Regions from separate parts of the Streptomyces tuirus genome, predicted to be linked through region 2. Evidence: riboswitches for the same ligand, from Rfam matches in the RefSeq annotation. Region 2 holds a riboswitch; the other holds the start of a gene.
The links. A riboswitch is a leader RNA that binds a small molecule or an ion and turns the genes downstream of it on or off. The one in region 2 is predicted to bind thiamine pyrophosphate.

Region 1 (6,383 bases), 3.6 Mb from region 2:
GCGTACGACAGGGAGTTGCCGATCGCCTCGATCGGCGGGACCAGGAACACTCCCCCGTCCTCGCTGGTCAGCGCCCGGTAGTAGCCGAAGCCGGGCGCGTCCAGGGACCGCTGCACCAGTACGGCGAGCGGCAGCACGAGCAGCACGGCGACGGTGACGAGCACCCCGCCCAGCAGGGCCCACTGTCCCGCTCCGCGCGGCCGGCGCGCGGTCACGGACGCGTCCACCAGCCGCAGCGCGGTCTCCCGCCGCCGCACGGTCCAGGCGTGCACGGCGAGGATCGCGCCGACCGCGACGAACTGGATCATCGTCAGCACGGCCGCGGTGGACAGGTCGAAGATCTCCGAGGTCTGCCGGTAGATCTCCACCTCCAGGGTGGAGAAGGTGGGCCCGCCGAGGATCTGCACGACACCGAAGCTGGTGAAGGTGAACAGGAAGACCATCAGCGCGGCGGCGGCCACGGCCGGGGCGAGGGCGGGCAGGGTGACCTGCCGCCAGGCCTTCAGCTGGGACGCCCCGAGCATCCGCGCGGCCTCCTCCTGCCGCGGGTCGAGCTGCGCCCAGAGCCCCCCGACGGTCCGGACGACGACCGCGTAGTTGAAGAAGACGTGCGCGAGCAGGATCGCCCACACCGTGGTGTCCAGGCGCAGGCCCCACAGCTCGTCGAGCAGCCCGCCCCGCCCGACCAGCGCGAGGAACGCCGTACCGACGACGACCGTCGGCAGCACGAACGGGACGGTGACGACCGCCCGCAGGACCTGCTTGCCCGGGAACTCGAAGCGCGCGAAGACGTACGCGCCGGGGAGCGCGACCAGCAGCGTGAGCGCAGTGGAGACCAGCGCCTGCCAGGTGGTGAACCACAGGACGTGCCGGACATCGGACTGGGCGAGCACCTCCGTGATCCGCCCGAGGTGCCAGGTGCCGTCGGTCTTCAGGCCGCGCGCGACGATCGCGGCGACGGGGTAGGCGAAGAAGACCGCGAAGAACGCGACGGGCGCGGCCAGCAGGCCGAACCGCGCCGCCGCGCCCCGCCGCCGGGCGGCTACTTCAGTACGAGCGAGGTCCACGACTTGACCCACTGGTCACGGTGGCCGGCGATCTTCGCCGGGTCCATGGTCTCCGGGTCCTTCGCCTGCGGCCCGTACTTCACGAACTCCGGCGGCACCTGGACGCCCTCGGTCACCGGGTACACGAACATGTTGAGCGGCATGTCCTCCTGGAACTTCCTGCTGACGAGGAAGTCGAGGAGGGCCTTGCCGCCCTTGCTGTTCCCGGCGTTGGCGAGCAGCCCCGCGTACTCGACCTGCCGGAAGCAGGTGCCCTCGGCGACCCCGGTCGGTGCCGTGCCCGGCTTCGGGTCGGCGAAGACGACCTCGGCGGGCGGCGAGGAGGCGTACGACACGACGAGCGGCCGGTCGCCCTTGGCCTTCTTGCCGCCGGCCGATCCGGAGAACTCCTCGTTGTAGGCCTGCTCCCAGCCGTCGACGACCTTCACGCCGTTGGCCTTGAGCTTCTTCCAGTAGCCCTCCCAGCCGTCGTCCCCGTACTTCGCGGCGGTGCCGAGCAGGAAGCCGAGGCCGGGGGAGGAAGCGGAGGCGTTCTCGGTCACCAGCAGGTTCTTGTACCGGGGCTCGACCAGGTCGTCGAAGCTCTTCGGCGGCTCGAGCTTGTGGTCGGCGAAGTACTTCTTGTCGTAGTTGACGCAGATGTCGCCGGTGTCGATGGGCGTGACCCGGTGCTTGTCCTGGTCGACGCGGTACTCGGCCTTGATCTGGTCGGAGCCCTTCGGCTCGTACGGCTGGAACAGGCCGTTGTCGAGCGCCCGCGAGAGCAGGGTGTTGTCGACGCCGAAGAAGACGTCGCCCTGCGGATTGTCCTTGGTCAGGATGGCCTTGTTCACGGCCTGCCCGGCGTCGCCGTCCTTCAGGACGTCGACCTTGTAGCCGGACTGCTTCTCGAAGGCCGCGATGACGTCCTTGGAGGCGGCCCACGAGTCGTGGCTGACGAGCGTCACGGTCTTGGAGTCGCCGGACCCCTGACCGCCGTCGGACGATCCGCACGCGGCGAGCGCGCCGGCCATGCCGAGCCCGACGACGACGGCCGTCAGCCGCTTCTTGTGGTTGCTCACTGGATTCCTCCTGGAGTGACCAGGAGAAGACGCGGCCCTGCCCGGGACTTCCGCGGTCCCGGGCAGGGCGCAACAGCTCGAGTGGTGACCGATCTCCCTACCCAGAATGACCTGGGCCAGGTTCGGAGGGTCTGCGGCCGTGTGCCGCACTCTCAGCGCTGTGGCGCTCCCCTGTCGGAATATGCAGATGTACGTACGACGGTCAGACTACCGTTCGGTGGCCGCGAGCTGACCACACGCCCCGTCGATCTCCTGACCACGGGTGTCCCGGATCGTCACCGGCACACCATGGGCGGCGATGGCCTCCACGAACGCCTTCTCGTCCTCGGGCCGGGATGCGGTCCACTTCGACCCGGGCGTCGGGTTCAGCGGGATGAGGTTGACGTGTACGGGCCTACCCTTGAGCATCCGGCCGAGCCGGTCACCTCGCCAGGCCTGGTCGTTGATGTCCCGGATCAGCGCGTACTCGATGGACAGCCGCCGCCCCGACTTGGCGCTGTACTCGAAGCCGGCGTCCAGTACCTCGCGGACCTTCCAGCGCGTGTTCACCGGCACGAGGGTGTCGCGCAGCTCGTCGTCGGGCGCGTGCAGCGAGATGGCGAGGCGGCACTTGAAGCCCTCGTCGGAGAACCGGTGGATGGCCGGGACGAGCCCGACCGTCGAGACGGTGATGCCGCGCTGCGAGAGGCCCACACCGTCGGGCTCGGGGTCGGTGAGCCGCCGGATGGCGCCGGCGACCCGGTTGTAGTTGGCGAGCGGCTCGCCCATGCCCATGAAGACGATGTTGCTGAGCCGTGCCGGGCCTCCGGGCACTTCCCCGTCCCGCAGCGCCCGCATGCCGTCCACGATCTGGTGCACGATCTCGGCGGTGGACAGATTCCGGTCCAGCCCTGCCTGCCCGGTGGCGCAGAACGGACAGTTCATTCCACACCCGGCCTGCGAGCTGATGCACATGGTCACCCGGTCCGGGTAGCGCATCAGCACGGACTCGACGAGCGTCCCGTCGAACAGCCGCCACAGTGTCTTGCGGGTGGTGCCCTCGTCGGTCGACAGATGCCGCACGACGGTCATCAGCTCGGGCAGCAGCGCCTCCCGCAGCTTCCCCCGGGCACCGGCCGGAATGTCCGTCCACTGCTCCGGATCATGCGCGTACCGCGCGAAGTAGTGCTGCGAGAGCTGCTTGGCACGAAACGGCTTCTCCCCGACAGCGACCACGGCCTCCTTGCGCTCGGCAGGAGTGAGATCGGCAAGATGCCGCGGCGGCTTCTTGGCTCCGCGGGGGGCTACGAATGTGAGTTCTCCGGGTGCAGGCATAACCCTCCCAGTGTCGCAGATCAACTCCGGTAGCCCAGGCCGGAGTGGGGTGGGGGCGGTCACCTGCGGGTGCCGTCCGTCAGCGTCGGCCGGCCTCGGACGGCCCAGGGTCGGCCCAGGAGGTCTGGCTGCCGCCGGCGACTCGCGTGCTGGGTCCGCTGGAGATCCATCGGGGGACGCCTGTCGCAGAGACACGCTGAATGACCAGTTGGAAGTGACTGCCACTGCTCAACTGGGTAGGTATGCTGGTCAGTTGATGCTTGCGCGAATGCGGGAGCCACGCTGAATCAGGGGGAGGTCGGTCGGTGGAAGCTGAAGTCGCTGGCGTCTTGGCCGCCGTAATTGCCACGTTCATTCCGGTCGGCTGGCGCGCATTCAGGCAACTGCTGCAGTTACGCCGGTTGAACTCCGTGCAAGTCGACATCGCCAGCCACAAAGTAACCTTCGAGGTGAAGGGCCGCGATGCTCATTCCGTGAACCTCGACCTGGCCGACGCAAGCGAGGCAGCCCGGTTTGATGAATTCCTGAATGGGTACGACAGCAAGCCCGCGGGACGTGATTCGTGACGATTCCCCCACAACGGACCGGCATTACTCAGACTGGACCAGCCGTTCCCACACCGTTCAACGCTGACGCCCTCAAGGCGTCGCTCGCCGGGGCCGGCGCCGGCGTCGGCCTGGCCGCCTTTGTGGGCGAGAGCTACCAGGACGAGATCGCGGGCAAAGTATTTCTGTACCTGGCTCCACTCATCGCAGTCCTGCTCTCGGCGTTCTTCGAGTGGATCCTCGTGAATCTGGAACTCGTGAGCCGACGCAAGAAGGCAAGAATCCGCTACGCCTCCGTGCAAGCCATGCTGAACGTCCAGAATCTCGATCCCGCCCGGAAGGCCGAATTGGATCAGGAGCAAATAGAAATCGAGAACGAGGCGCTTCGTTGGGGCTTTCCGCTCACGTAAGGCCGGCGGAGCCTTGATGAGTGAGTCAAGCTGCTGTAGCGGTGTGTGTCCTTGCCGGTGCCGTCGGGGCGCGGGGCGTCCTACTTGCCCGTGTGCTCCAGCCGGTCCTTGAGGAGGTGCTCGTTGCGCGGGAGTTCCTTGCGGACCTGGGGGCGTACGACGAGCGGGACCAGGACCTTGCCCATGCCGTGGCCCTCGAAGTCGATGTCGATCGTGACGTGGGAGCGGCGGCCCTCGTCGTAGGGCTCGACCTCGCCGTGCACGTGGGCCCGGACGGGGCCGTCGACGCCGCGCATGCCCCAGCTGTGCGGCGGGTCGTACTCGGTGACCTCCATGGTCATCGGCATGACGCGACGGCCTACGTGCCGGGTCACCCGGACCTTCGAGCCGATGCCGACGGGCCCCTCGTCGAGACGCTCCGCTGACACGGCGCTCAGCTGCCACTCCGGCAGGTGCTCGGCATCCATGACGTACTGGTAGACCTCCTCGGGACGGCGGTCGACATCGATGCTCTCTCGGATGATGGCCATGATGGCCTCCTTTGGGAGGTACATCTGAATCGTCCCACTTCAGGCCCCCGACCGTCCCCTCGAGACGACAGAGAGCCCCTGCCCGGCCGGGCAGGGGCTTTCCGGCAAGGCCGGTCGGATCAGCCGGATCCCACGAACAGCACGAGCAGCAGCCACACCACCGGAGCCGTGGGCAGCAGCGAGTCGAGCCGGTCCATGATTCCGCCGTGGCCGGGCAGCAACGTGCCCATGTCCTTGATGCCGAGGTCCCGCTTGATCATGGACTCGCCGAGGTCGCCCAGCGTGGCGGTGACCGCGACCGCGAGGCCCAGCACCAGCCCTTGCCACCAGGCCCCGTCGTCGATGAGGAACTGCATGCACAGCGCCCCCGCGACCATGGCGAAGGAGACCGCGCCGAGCAGCCCCTCGCGGGTCTTGCCGGGGCTGATGCGCGGGGCGAGCTTGTGCCGGCCGAACCGCCAGCCGACGGCGTAGGCCCCGGTGTCGCTGACGACCGTGAGCAGCAGGAAGGTGAGCACCCGCTGCGGCCCGTCGTCGGCGGTCAGCATCATCGCGACGAAGGTCGCCAGGAACGGCACGTAGAACGCCGCGAAGACGCCCGCGGTGACGTCCCTCAGGTAGCCCTCGGGCGGTTCGGTCATGCGCCAGACCAGGACCGCCAGTGCCGTGAGCGCCATCGCCACCCACGCGCCCTCGGCGCCCCGGACGTACCCGGCGACGACCATCGCGGCACCGCCGAGCGCGAGCGGCACGAGGGGCGCGCGGATGCCCTTGCGCTCCTCCAGCCGCTTGGTCAGCTCCCACAGGCCCACCACGACGGCCACGGCCACGACACCGACGAACACGGCCTTGACGACGAACAGCGACGCGACGATCACCGCACCGAGCCCGACACCGACCCCTATCGCGGCGCTCAGGTCGCGGCCCGCGCTCTTCTTCGGCGGCTTGGGCGCCGGCTGCAAGGCGTCGGGCATGGGCTCCGGATTCGTGTCGTTTCGGACCGGGGCGCCGCTCAGCCGAGCAGCCCCCCGGTCGTCATCCTGGTTTCCGCCGAATTCGGTCACGTCGGGCACGATGGGCATGGGGCGAGTCTGAGGCGCTTCATACGCATCGTATGCGGGACCCGCCGGAGCGGCTCCTTGGACGTGCCCGTGGCCCGGACCCTGGACGTGCCCATGACCATGCCCTTGGTCGTTGGGCCCCCAGTACCCGGCCTGTGGCGGCGCCCCCCAGGAAGAGTCGTTCATCAGACCTCGAGCAGCTCCGCTTCCTTGTGCTTCAGGAGCTCGTCCACCTGCGCGACGTACTTCGCGGTGGTGTCGTCGAGCTCCTTCTCCGCACGGCGGCCCTCGTCCTCGCCGACCTCGCCGTCCTTGATCAGCTTGTCGATGGCTTCCTTGGCCTTGCGGCGCACGGAGCGGATCGAGATCTTCGCGTCCTCGCCCTTGCCCTTGGC
Region 2 (6,383 bases):
GGCTGCAGGGCCCCGCGCTCGCGCAGCACGTCCCGCAGGGTGCAGCCCGCGACGTACTCCATCGCCAGGTACACGTACGAGCCGTCGGTGCCCTGGTCGAAGACCTGCACCACGTTCGGGTGGGCCAGCCGGGCCACGGACTTCGCCTCGCGGATGAACCGCTCGACGAACGAGGCGTCGACCGCGAGCGCGGGGTGCATCACCTTGAGCGCGAGGACCCGGTCGAGCCGGGTGTCCACGGCCCGGTAGACCGTGGCCATCCCGCCGACCGCGATCCGCGAATCGATGCGATACCGGCCGTCGAGCACCTGCCCGACCAAGGGGTCCTGAAGGGTCGTGTCCACGCAGGCGAGTGTACGAGCCACGACCGACAGCCCGCGGCCCTGCCCGAATTCGGGGCGGGACTGCAGCCGACCTGTGACGTGTGGAACAGGCCCCTACCGGAAAGCGGGCCGCTCCGGGTCCAGGGCGGCCATTCCCTCCGGCGGCGACGACGCCTCCGCGAAGTGCCGCCGGGGAATACGCCCGGCCCGATAGGCCAGCCGCCCCGCCTCCACGGCATGGCGCATCGCGTCGGCCATCAGGACCGGCTCCTGCGCCCGCGTCACCGCCGAGGCGAGCATCACACCCGCGCACCCCAGCTCCATCGCCAGCGCCGCGTCCGAGGCCGTACCGGCACCGGCGTCCAGGATCACCGGCACGCGCGCGTGCTCCACGATCAGCTGGAAGTTGTGCGGGTTGCGGATCCCCAGACCGGAGCCGATCGGCGAACCCAGCGGCATGATCGCCGCGCAGCCCACATCCTCCAGCTTCCGGGCCAGCACCGGGTCGTCGTTGGTGTACGGCAGCACCGTGAACCCGTCGTCGACCAGGGTCTCGGCCGCCTCCAGTGTCTCGATCGGATCCGGCAGCAGCGTGCGCTCGTCGGCGATGACCTCCAGCTTGACCAGGTCGGTGCCGAGGGCCTCGCGCGCCAGACGGGCCGTGAGGACGGCCTCGCCGGCGGTGAAACAGCCCGCCGTGTTGGGCAGCACCCGGATGCCCAGCTTGTCCAGGACGGACAGCACCGAGCCGTGCACCGAGGCGTTCACCCGGCGCATCGCGACGGTCGTCAGATCCGTCCCCGAGGCGACGAGCGAGCGCTCCAGCACGTCCAGGCTGGGCGCCCCGCCCGTGCCCATGATCAGACGGGAGCTGAGCGTCGTACCACCGAGGACGAACGGATCGTCGGCCATGGTCAGCCTCCTTGGACGGCGGTGAGGACTTCCACGCGGTCTCCCTCGGCCAGGGGCGTGGCGGGCCACTGCGTGCGCGGGACGACGGTTTCGTTGAGGGCGGCGGCCACGCCCGAGGGCGAGGCGGTGAGCGACCTCACGACGGTGTCGAGAGCCGTGCCGGGCCGGACGTCCCGGGGCTCCCCGTTGACGGAGATGTTCATGCGGGCCGCTCCGAGAGTGCGGTGGCGGGAGAGAAGCGCTTCGGCGTGAAGGGGCGCGCCTCCTCGGGGAGTTCGCCGGTCGCCAGGACGTGCGCCATGGTGTCGCCGGTCACGGGCGTCAGCAGGACGCCGTTGCGGTAGTGGCCGGTGGCCAGCAGCAGCCCCTCCAGACCGGTCGGGCCCAGCAGCGGCGCGTTGTCGGGGGAGCCGGGCCGCAGCCCGGCCCGGGTCTCGGTGAGCGGCAGCTCGGTGATGCCCGGGACCAGCTCGTGCGCGTCCCGCAGCAGCTCGTACACGCCGCCCGCGGTCACGGTGGTGTCCCAGCCCAGCTCCTCGCTGGTCGCCCCGACTACGAGCTCGCCGCTCGCGCGCGGCACCAGGTAGACGTGGCTGCCGCGCACCACCGCGCGCACGGTCCGGCTCAGGAACGGCCCGTGCCCCCTTGGCATGGTCAGCCGCAGGACCTGCCCCTTCACCGGCCGCACGGGAGGGAGCACGTCCCGCGGGACGCCCGCGAGCCGCCCGCTGAGGCTGCCCCCGGCGAGCACCACCCGCCCGGCGGCGGCCTCGGTCCCGTCGGCCAGGACGACACCCGCGGCCCGGTCCCGGACGACGGTCAGCCGCTCCGCCCACGTCCGGTGGAAGAGCACGCCCGCCCGCTCGCACGCGGCGACCAGCGCCCCGGCCAGCCGCCGCGGGTCGATCTGGTGATCGCCGTCGACCCGCAGCCCGCCGCGCACGCCCGGCGCGAGCATCGGCTCCAGGCGCCGGCACTCGCGCCCCGACAGCCACTGCGACTCCAGGCCCGACTGCTGCTGCAGGGCGTGCAGTTCGCGCAGGTGGGCCCGGTCGTCGGCGTCCAGCGCCACGGCGAGCGTGCCGCAGCGGCGGTAGCCGAGGTCCTGGCCGGTCAGCTCGGTGAGCTCGGCGGCGAAGTCCGGGTAGCGGCGGGCCGAGGCGAGGTTCAGGCCGAGCAGGGTCTGCTCGCCGTAGTGCAGTTCCGTGACGGCGGCCAGCATGCCGGCCGCCACCTGTGCGGCTCCGCCGCCGGGCTCGGGGTCCACGACGGCGGTGGTGAGCCCGCGTTGCGCGGACCGCCAGGCCGTGACCAGGCCGATGATCCCGCCCCCGATGACCAGGACGTCTGACGACGCGGCCGTGGATGTGGATGTAGGCGACATGGGCGTCCAGCCCCTCCCTTCGCCGGCATGACCCGGATCAGGTTCGTACGGTCGGAGGCCGCCAGCCTCCCTCTCAGCCCGGTGCGTCCGGGCTCCCGCGAGTGCTTTACGTTGGCCACCCTAGCCCGATGCCGTATCCCGCAGTAAGGGAGCCTCCGTCCATGGCCCGATCCCTCGACGGTCTCGTCCTCGCCCCGGTCGCCGACCAGGCACCCGGTCAGGTGGGCACCCGCACCCGGTTCACGTACCACGAGCGGCAGGGCGAGATCTGGGCCGAGTACACGGGCGGTGACGTCGTACGCGGGCATCTCGTGGGTACCCGGGAGGGTGACCGGCTGGACTTCCGGTACGTCCAGCTCAAGCGGGACGGGACCACGTCCTCGGGGCACTGCGTCTCGACGGTCGTGGAGCTGCCCGACGGGCGGGTGCGGCTGGAGGAGACCTGGGAGTGGGAGTCCCAGCGGGGCGCGGGCACGAGCGTTGTGGAGCAGGTCACGGCGCATGAGCACTGACTGACAATTCGTCAGGTGTCTATGGTGATCAGGTGAGCGAGCAGACGCAGCAACCAGGTTCGTCCGCGCCGCGGCGCGTCGTCGTGGCGGGCGCGGGCATGGCCGGGGTGCAGACCGCCGTCGCTCTGCGCGAGCAGGGCTTCGCCGGGGACGTGGTCCTGATCGGCGCCGAGCCCCACCAGCCCTACGACCGGCCCCCGTTGTCCAAGGCCGTCCTGCTCGGCAAGTCCGAGGGCTCGGCCTTCGACGTCGACTTCGAGGCCCTCGGCATCGAACTGCGGCTCGGCTGCGAGGTACTGGGCCTGCGCCCCGCCGCCCACGAGCTCGACACCGAGGACGGGCCCGTGCCCTACGACGTCCTGGTCGTGGCGACCGGAGCCGAACCGGTCCGGCTGCCGGGCGCGGAGGGCGTGCCCGGCGTGCATCTGCTGCGCACCCTGGACGACGCCGAGCGGCTGCGGCCGGTGCTGGCCCGCCGGCACGACATCGTGGTCGTCGGCGCGGGCTGGATCGGCGCGGAGTTCGCCACGGCCGCACGCGAGGCGGGCTGCGCGGTGACCGTCGTCGAGGCCGCCGCACGGCCCCTCGCCGGAGCACTGCCCGCCGAGGTCGCCGCCCCGATGGCCGGCTGGTACGCCGACGCGGGCGCGGTCCTGCGCACACACGCGCGCGTGGTGCACGTCGAGCCCGGCGCCGTTCTCCTCGACGACGGCTCGCGGCTGCCCGCGGACGCGGTCGTCGTCGGCATCGGCGCCCGCCCCGCCACGGCCTGGCTGGCCGGCTCCGGGGTCCGGCTGGGCGCCCACCACGAGATCGTGGCCGACGAGCACCTGCGCACCACCGCCGCGGACGTGTACGCGGTCGGCGACTGCGCCTCCTTCCCCTCCGGGCGCTACGGCGAGCGGCTGCTGGTCCACCACTGGGACAACGCCCTCCAGGGGCCGCGCACGGTGGCCCGGAACATCGTCGGCCGGGCCGCCGGGGAGGTGCCGGCGGTGTACGACCCGGTGCCGTACTTCTGGTCCGAGCAGTTCGGGCGGTTCGTCCAGTACGCCGGGCACCACGCGGACGCGGACACGACCCTGTGGCGGGGCGACCCCGCCGGACCGGCCTGGACGGTGTGCTGGCTGCGCGGGGAGCGGCTGGTCGCGCTGCTCGCGGTCGGCCGGCCCCGGGATCTGGCGCAGGGCCGCCGCCTGATCGAGTCGGGCATCCCGATGAACCCGGTGCTGCTGAGGGATCCGGCCAGACCCCTGAAGGCGGCCACGGCGTAGGCGCCCGGGCCGTCGCGGGCCGCCGGGCGGTGCCGACGGGGAGGGGCACGGCCGCCCGGCCGGACCGAGCCGACTTCCGACTGTCAGTGGTACATGGCAGGCTGGATCCCGTGACCGAGATTGACGCAAAGATCGATGCTCTCGTCCCCGCCTGGCTCACCCTCCCCGACATCGCCGAACAGTTCGGCGTCGAGGTGACGCGTGTGCGGCAGCTGGTCAAGGACGGCCAGCTCATCGCCGTACGCCGTGGTGAGAACCGCGCGCTGCACGTCCCCGCCGCCTTCATCGACGGGGACAAGGTCGTCAAGGGCCTGTCCGGGACCCTGACGCTCCTGCGGGACGACGGCTTCACGGACGAGGAGATGCTGGAGTGGCTCTTCACCCCGGACGACAGCCTGCCCGGCACCCCCGCGCAGGCGCTCAGCGAGAATCGCGGCACGGAGGTGAAGCGCCGCGCCCAGGCGCTCGCCGTCTGACCCCGGCCGCGACGGGACAATCGTCCGGAGCCGTGTGAGCGGGGCCGGACCCGAACGACCGCCCGATGTGGGGGCCGTGGCCCAGCGGGCCGCGGCCCGGGGTTGACTCGCGCCCGGTTCCCGCCCGGGGCAGGCGTAAGGTGCCCGAGGCGTTCGCGGCAGCGCAGGGATGCTCCCGCGTCCGCATCCGCACGCCACCGAACACCCTGGGGGGACACGCATGACCGGCACCGCAGCCGCCACCGCACGGGCCCAGCTCGCCGACGCCCGGGTCTACCTCTGCACCGACGCGCGCAAGCGGCAGGGCGACCTCGGGGACTTCCTCGACGCCGCGCTGTCCGGCGGCGTCGACATCGTGCAGCTGCGGGACAAGGGCATGGAGGCCGGTGAGGAGCTGGAGCACCTGGCCGTCTTCGCCGACGCCTGTGCCCGGCACGGCAAGCTGCTCGCGGTCAACGACCGGGCGGACGTCGCCCACGCCGCCGGCGCCGACGTCCTGCACCTCGGCCAGGGCGACCTCCCGGTCCCCGCGGCCCGCGCGATCCTCGGCGACGACGTCCTGATCGGCCGTTCCACCCACGCCGAGTCCGAGGCCGCCGCGGCCGCCGTCCAGCCGGGCGTGGACTACTTCTGCACCGGCCCGTGCTGGCCGACCCCCACCAAGCCCGGCCGGCACGCCCCCGGCCTGGACCTGGTCCGCTTCACCGCCGGCCTCGGCACCGACCGCCCCTGGTTCGCCATCGGCGGCATCGACCTGTCCAACCTCGACCAGGTCCTGGAAGCGGGCGCCCGGCGCGTGGTCGTCGTACGGGCGATCACCGAGGCCGACGACCCGGGGGCCGCGGCGGCCGAGTTCGCCAAGCGGCTCCGGGGGGCGTAGTGACGACGGTGTGTCCAAGGGATGGACAACAAGCGGACAATCCGGGCAAATGTCGGCCCCCGGTTGGGGGACCGACCACCCCTGGCTAACCTGCCGGTATGGCCCTCGGCACCGCATCCATCAGGTCGGACCACGCTCGCACCGTCCGCGACATGCTCGCGGCCGGCAAGACGACGTACTCGTTCGAGTTCTACGCTCCCAAGACCCCGAAGGGCGAGCGGAACCTGTGGAACGCGCTGCGCCGGGTCGAGGCCGTGGCGCCCGACTTCGTCTCCGTCACCTACGGCGCGGGCGGTTCCACCCGCGCGGGCACGGTCAAGGCGACCGAGGCGATCGCCTCCGACACCACCCTCACCCCGATCGCCCACCTCACCGCGGTCGACCACTCGGTGGCCGACCTGCGCAACATCATCGGCCAGTACGCCGACGCCGGGATCCGCAACATGCTCGCCCTGCGCGGCGACCCGCCCGGCGACCCGATGGGCGACTGGGTGCCGCACCCCCGGGGCCTGGCCTACGCCGCCGAACTCGTCGAGCTGATCAAGGCCTCCGGCGACTTCTGCGTGGGCGTCGCCGCCTTCCCGGCGATGCACCCGCGCTCCGCCGACTGGGACACCGACGT

Region 1: linked by a shared signal. The riboswitch ahead of IGS69_RS25380 (thiamine ABC transporter substrate-binding protein) and the one ahead of thiO (glycine oxidase ThiO) in region 2 are both predicted to bind thiamine pyrophosphate.

The regions. Positions count from the first base shown of each region.
Region 1 is NZ_AP023439.1:5,488,500-5,494,882, reverse strand. It holds gene IGS69_RS25385 (ABC transporter permease) at 1-1,004, opposite strand, end outside; gene IGS69_RS25380 (thiamine ABC transporter substrate-binding protein) at 1,043-2,080, opposite strand; TPP riboswitch at 2,205-2,311, opposite strand; gene rlmN (23S rRNA (adenine(2503)-C(2))-methyltransferase RlmN) at 2,336-3,442, opposite strand; gene IGS69_RS25370 (hypothetical protein) at 3,748-4,008, shown strand; gene IGS69_RS25365 (hypothetical protein) at 4,005-4,397, shown strand; gene IGS69_RS25360 (SRPBCC family protein) at 4,478-4,927, opposite strand; gene IGS69_RS25355 (phosphatidate cytidylyltransferase) at 5,047-6,174, opposite strand; gene frr (ribosome recycling factor) at 6,174-6,383, opposite strand, start outside.
Region 2 is NZ_AP023439.1:1,854,185-1,860,567, reverse strand. It holds gene pknB (Stk1 family PASTA domain-containing Ser/Thr kinase) at 1-344, opposite strand, end outside; gene IGS69_RS08615 (thiazole synthase) at 438-1,235, opposite strand; gene thiS (sulfur carrier protein ThiS) at 1,238-1,438, opposite strand; gene thiO (glycine oxidase ThiO) at 1,435-2,619, opposite strand; TPP riboswitch at 2,617-2,728, opposite strand; gene IGS69_RS08600 (hypothetical protein) at 2,781-3,131, shown strand; gene IGS69_RS08595 (NAD(P)/FAD-dependent oxidoreductase) at 3,164-4,405, shown strand; gene IGS69_RS08590 (Rv2175c family DNA-binding protein) at 4,516-4,881, shown strand; gene thiE (thiamine phosphate synthase) at 5,102-5,761, shown strand; gene metF (methylenetetrahydrofolate reductase [NAD(P)H]) at 5,860-6,383, shown strand, end outside.